2 regions of the Natranaerovirga pectinivora genome follow, and region 1 is predicted to be linked to the other one. Evidence: predicted binding sites of a transcription regulator. Region 1 holds the regulator's gene; the other holds the start of a gene.

Region 1 (3,436 bases):
AATACATCATCGCCAATAAATAAAAAAGCAGCCAAGATATTTCTGATTTCACCAGTTTTCATATTTGGATAGGCATTAGAGATTTCTTCAATTAAATTATTTGAATCTGTTAAAGAAGTATATTCTTGGTCAAAGTAACCACATTTAACTTTAGATCCTAATTTAACATCACCTGTGTTTCCTTCTAATTCTCCAAGAATGATTTTTAATATAGTGGTTTTACCTGTTCCATTATCTCCAATTAAAGCAATTTTGTCCCCTTTTTTAATATCAAAAGAAATATTTTCAAAAATCATCCGATCATCAAAGGATTTGCTTATGCTATTTACGGCTAAAACATCATTTCCACTAATGACCTGTGGTTCTAATTGAAGATTCATATCTGTTTTTAATTCTTGAGGTTTATCTAATACATCTATTTTGTTAAGAGCTTTCTCCCGACTTCGAGCACGTTTAACAGATTTTTCTCTGTTAAAAGAACGAAGCTGAGTGATAACTTCTTCTTGTTTTTTTATTTCTTTTTGTTGATTCATATAATGTTTTAATTGAACATCCCTGTCAATAGCTTTTTTTTCAGCATAGTCACTATAATTACCAATAAATATTTTGCATTGAGTATTTTCAATCTCAATGATTTTATTAACTGTTTTATTAAGGAAGTAACGATCATGAGAGATAATAATTAAGGAGCCATCATAGGTGTTTATGTAATTTTCTAGCCAGCTAATAGAATTCATATCCAGATGATTTGTAGGCTCATCAAGGAGTATTAAATCAGGTTTCATTAATAATAGTTTTGCTAAAGAAACTCGTGTTTTTTGCCCGCCAGAGAGGGTGTTTATGGTCTTAGAGTGATCTTCTGTAACAAATCCAAGCCCTTTTAAAACCCCTCTAATTTCACTTTGATAGCTATAGCCGTCTAAATCTTCGAATTTTTGTTGTAATTTAGCATACTCATTCATAAGGGTTTCAAGTTGAGTACTAGTAGCTTCTTTCATTTTCTTTTCAACCGTTTTAATTTTTATTTCTAGTTCAAGAATGTCCTTTTTTGAATCTAACATTTCATCATAAATTGTACTATTAGAGTTTAAATCTTGTTCTTGTGATAAATACCCCAAATTAATTTGATTAGGTATGATAATTTGACCTTCGTCTGGAGTTATATGACCTGATAGTATTTTAAACAGTGTTGTTTTTCCTGCACCGTTTACGCCTACTAAGCCTATTTTTTCTCCTTTTTCTATATGAAATGATACATTATTTAAGATTGGTGTAATACCAAAAGATTTGCTGATGTTTTTACAAGCAAGTATCATTTTGAAACCTCCATAATTCATCTTTTGTCATAGTATATGATACCATTCAAAGTGAATAATGAAAAGGTTATAATTGACTTTATGTTCATAAAATAATATAATAATTTAAAGGAAACAATAGTGAGGGAGTGACCAACATGTTACCAGAAAAAAAAATATCAACAGCAGTAATAAAAAGGCTTCCTAGATACTATAGGTATTTAGGGGATTTACTAGAAAATGATGTTGTAAGGATCTCCTCTAAAGAGTTAAGTGAAAGAATGAAAGTAACAGCGTCTCAAATAAGACAAGACTTGAATAATTTTGGAGGCTTTGGACAACAAGGCTATGGATATAATGTTGAGCATCTTTATAAAGAAATTGGTAAAATATTAGGACTAGAAAATAAGTACAATGTTATTATTATTGGAGCAGGTAATCTAGGACAAGCTTTGGCAAATTATACAGATTTCGAAAAAAGAGGATTTATTGTTAAAGGACTTTTTGATGTTAATCCAAGACTCGTAGGTGTAGAAATTAGAGGATTAGAAATTAAAGATATAGATGAAATAGAAAATTTTGTTATAGAAAACAATATTCATATAGCAGCCCTTACTTTACCAAAACAAAAAGCACCAAAAGTTGCAAGTGATTTAGTAAAAGCAGGGATTAAAGGGATTTGGAATTTTGCTCCTATCGATTTAAACTTACCAAAGGATGTAGTAGTAGAAAATGTACATTTATTAGATAGTTTGATGACATTATCTTATACCATAAGTAGAAAAGAGAAAAAGAAAAAACAACAAAAATAAAATACAGTGTGCGTACAAATAAAAGAAGGTGGATATACCTTCTTTTTCTTGATGGGTGAATTCCTATTTAAATAATTCATATAACTCATAGTAAGATATATGAAATAAGATATAATAGATTATAAGGAGGGATGATGATGTTATTTTTAAACCATAAAAAAACTATTGATATACCTATAAATAAGAAAGTGCCTCTACTAACCCTAGATAACCGATGGCATGAGCTGTTTCCAAGTAATAATAAACCTAAAAAAATAGTAGAATTAGAAAATAAATTAAACAAACTTATTCAAGAACAAGGGAAAGTGAATACAGAGTTTAAAGAATATACGTTACTAAAGAAAAAATTCGTTTCAGAAATAATGAATAATATGTCAGAGGCCTTTGAAAAAAAAGATGAAAATGCGTCTAAAAATATGGAAAAAAGCAAAAAATACATAGATGAAATAAATGAAAAACTTATAAAATACGAAATGATTTTAGATGAGTTACCACACAAAATAAAAGAGACAAATGAAGAACTTCTAAAAGTTAGCGTTAATATATGTTATAATGATATGGAGAAAAGCAAAAAAGAAATAGTGAAGTTAAATGAATGGATTGAAGAAACTAAAAGCAAATTAAAAGAAAACATAATTATAAAACAAGAAAAAGAAGAACAAAATCAAAAAGTGTATACATACTTACATGATTTATTAGGATTTGAAATAATTAACTTATTTGATGATGATTATGGTGATGAAGAATGATAAAAGGGATAGGAACAGATATCATAGAGCTTTCTAGAATAGAAAAAGCAATTAGAAACAAAAGTTTTGTAAATAAATACTTTACAGAAAAAGAAATTAATCTATTTATAGAAAGAAATTGGTCTGTTACTACTATTGCAAGTAATTTTGCCATAAAAGAAGCTGTTTCAAAAGTGTTGGGAACAGGTTTTAGAGCAATTGAATTAGTACATATAGAAGTATTAAGAGACTCTTTAGGTAAACCTTATGTCCTTTTATACAGTAAAGCCAAAGAGTTGCAAAAAGAATTAGGAATACAGACTCTCTTTGTATCTACGTCTCATAATAAAGAAAGTGTTGTAGCATTTGCCATTGGAGAAGGTGACTTATGATAAAATTAGTAACTGGAGAGGAAATGCAATTAATTGATTCTTATACCATAAAAGAAATAGGAATACCATCTATGGTACTTATGGAAAGGGCTGCCCTGGGAATTGTAGACCATATATTAAAAAGAAAGCATATTGAAAACGAAAAAGTCTTTATACTTTGTGGTTCCGGGAATAATGGTGGAGATGGGTTAGCTATTGGCAGATTATTG
Region 2 (3,436 bases), on a different contig from region 1:
CTTATAATTTTCATTTATATAGGATAAAGTCGTTTTCTTTAAAGAGTCTATATTTACTGGTGAGGCATTATCAATATCAGATTGCCTGTTGGTAATGATGGGGTTTAATCTATAAAGTTTGGTATTAGGAATCTTGCTTACTAGATGATTAGCACTACTTTCTTGTGAGTACATAAAAGAAGATAGTAAAGGAACGCTATTAAAGGGATTGACCCAGCCAATAAGACCCCAATTTTTCACATCTTTACATAGAAAAGACTTTTCGTTTTTCCCAGTCCCTAGAGATACAAAAATAAATTCCTCTGCATCGGGGTATATTTTTCTAGCCTCTGCATAGGCGCATAATGTTGGGTTGTTAGCATATAACCCCCCGTCTACAAAGCAATAAGTATTTTTGCTATTTATAGGCATTGCGTAGTGTGCAGGGAAGTAAGTTGGTGCTGCTGTCGAGGCAAGTGCCACATCTCGTAGATAAAAATTTTGATAACCATTATTATGGGATGGGGGTAGATGCTTGAAGAAAAAAGGCTTCATCGTTTGCATGTCAAAAGAAGGTATTATAATATTGGTTAATGAATCTTTTAAAGTTGCTTGACTAAAATATTCATCAAGAAGAGTTGATAAGTACTTTGTGTTGTATTTGGGTTTGAAGAGCTGAAAAATGGTTCTAATGATTTGCCAATTTTGATTGAAAATCAAGTGAGATTTTGTTTCGTATAGGTCACTAATAAGGTCCGTTCTATTACTATAAGGAATACCCCCGATTTTAGGTGCAGATAATAATAAAGCAATTAATGCTCCAGTGGAAGTGCCAGCAATGATATCAAAACTTTTATACATAGCTTTTCCATTAATTTCTTTTGATAAAGCTTTAAGGATTAAAGCAGGAATTAATCCTCTAACGCCTCCCCCATCTATGGATAATATTCTAACTGTTTTTTTGCTCATAAAAACACTCTCGCATTTAGAAATATATATTAGGTCTTATTATATATTTATAGAAGTAGAGAGTGTTTTGTTACTGTTTTATTTATAATTTTATAAACTCAGGCTTTTGCTTTTCAAAAACAGTGTAGTACTTATAGCCATGGCTTTTTAAGATGTCATATACTTCATTGAATTTGGAGCATAGGTGGTCAGGTATATGAGCATCTGACCCTATTGTAATAATTTCGCCACCTAATTCTTTATATCTCTTGATGATTTCTACATTTGGATGAGGATTACCTAAACCATAACGTATACCAGATGTGTTAATTTCTATGCCTTTATGGTTATGGATTAATTTAAGTAATAAGGCATCGATAATATCCGTATAATTAGAGTGAGATATTAATTTGTTGTCATAAGGACCATATCTAACGATGTAATCAAGATGACCATAAACTTGAAAGCCAGAAAATGCGTCAATATTCTCAATGATACTCTCTAAATAACGTCCATAAGCCGTATGTTCACTTTTGTTTTTGTAATAAGCCCTAAGATATGGGTCAATGCCATCAACAAGGTGAGAAGACCCTATAATGAAGTCAAAAGGATGATTGTTAATAATCTTATCATAGTAATCCTTTAAATGAGGTTGCAAACCTAATTCAATACCTATTAGTATGTGAATATCCTTTTTATATTTATCTTGAAGGCTTTCTAATGTATGAAAGTAGTCAGAAATGTCAAAAGTAAATATAATATCTTCAGTTGGATAGTCAGCATCATAATGATCTGTAATACAAAGTTTTTTAACACCTAAATCTATGGCTTTTTTTATTGTGTCTTCTGGAAGGGTCTTTGAATCCCCAGAAAAATGAGTATGTACATGATAATCAGAATAAAACATAAAGAACCTCCTATATATTAGGGTAATATGTATTGTATTTTTAAAAAAAATCAACCGTTATTTACAAAGATAATAATGGAAGTATCCAAAAAAGAATATATAATAAGTCTAATAGGATGTATAAGATACGTCAAGTGAATTACTGTGATTTTACACAAAGATTTATAGTTTATGAGTATAAAAATATGCTATATACTCAAGGGAAAAATAAAAATTGTTAAGTTAATGTAAAGTTTAATAATAATTTATATTATAGCTTGTATTTGACGAAATTTGTGGTAAGATAAAAATTGTTGTTTTACATAAAATTAACTAAGACTTAACAAAGCATTTGGGAGGACAAAGATGGAATTAATTATTACGTTTATAGGTGGTTTTGCCATTTTCTTGTATGGAATGAACCAAATGGGAAAAGGTCTACAAAAGGCTGCTGGAAACAAGATGAAACAATTACTTGCCGTTTTGACGAATAATCGCTTTTTAGGTGTAATTGTTGGAGCTTTAGTGACTGCCATTGTACAAAGTAGTTCTGCAACAACAGTTATGATCGTTGGATTTGTTAATGCTGGTTTGCTTAATTTGACCCAAGCAGTTGGTGTCATTATGGGTGCTAATATTGGTACGACAATTACCTCTTGGGTAGTGGCAATGGGAGAATGGTCTAAATACCTTAAACCAGATAATATGGCACCGGTAGCAATTGCCATTGGTGCATACTTAATGTTCTTTACTAAAGATAAAAAGAAGAAACAAATAGGTGAAATATTTGTAGGATTTGGTATGTTATTTATTGGTTTAGGATTTATGTCGGATGCTGTAAAACCCTATAGAACCAGTCCTGTTTTTAAAGAGGCTTTCAAAGCTTTTGGTGAAAATCCTTTTCTTGGGATTTTGGTAGGGGCAGTTGTTACATTTTTAGTACAAAGTAGCTCTGCATCTGTTGGTATACTTCAAACCATTGCAGCAGCAACATTTTTACCATTTAATGCAGCTGTATATATTATATTAGGTCAAAATATAGGGACTTGTATGACAGCTTTATTATCTAGTATAGGAGCAAATAAAACTGCAAAAAGAGCTGCATATATACATTTACTCTTTAATATTATAGGAACGATTATATTCACCGTAGGTATTATCATATTCTTTACTTATATTAATCCAGAAATGGGTTACACTGAAACGACGATGACAAGTATTAGTATTTTCCATACTATCTTTAATGTTGGAAGTACATTGTTATTATTTCCATTTGCATCTTACTTGGTACATTTATCAGGTAAGATTGTACGAGGGCAGGACAAGCCTGATGCAAGTAATCAAGACACTGTATTACGTCATTTAGATGAAAGAATATTAGAAACACCTTCCTTTGCAGTAGAGAATGCTATAAAAGAAGTTGTATATATGGGAAGACTTGCAATAGAAAATACTAAAATTGCAACGGAAGCGCTATTAGAAAGAGATGTAGAAAAGTATCAAAAAGCAAAAGAAAATGAAAAACATATTAATAAAATAGAAAGACTGATTACGGATTATTTGGTTAAGATAAGCAATACATCTATCAATGAACATCAAAAACAAATTGTTAATAACCTATTT

The links. The regulator Rex, encoded in region 1, represses fermentation and respiration genes when NADH is low (regulators of the CRP and FNR family bind a similar motif). The targets are predictions, from matches to a motif close to ATTGTTAANTANTTAACAAT.
Region 2: EDC18_RS03610 (histidinol-phosphatase HisJ family protein) is a predicted target of Rex. The motif match lies at 2,048-2,067, and genes of this name have one in related genera.

The regions. Positions count from the first base shown of each region.
Region 1 covers NZ_SMAL01000003.1:32,153-35,588, reverse strand. The annotation lists gene abc-f (ribosomal protection-like ABC-F family protein) at 1-1,316, opposite strand, end outside; gene EDC18_RS05000 (redox-sensing transcriptional repressor Rex) at 1,454-2,107, shown strand; gene EDC18_RS04995 (hypothetical protein) at 2,245-2,856, shown strand; gene acpS (holo-ACP synthase) at 2,853-3,227, shown strand; gene EDC18_RS04985 (NAD(P)H-hydrate dehydratase) at 3,224-3,436, shown strand, end outside.
Region 2 covers NZ_SMAL01000002.1:234,314-237,749, forward strand. The annotation lists gene EDC18_RS03605 (CBASS cGAMP-activated phospholipase) at 1-948, opposite strand, end outside; gene EDC18_RS03610 (histidinol-phosphatase HisJ family protein) at 1,031-1,834, opposite strand; gene EDC18_RS03615 (Na/Pi cotransporter family protein) at 2,180-3,436, shown strand, end outside.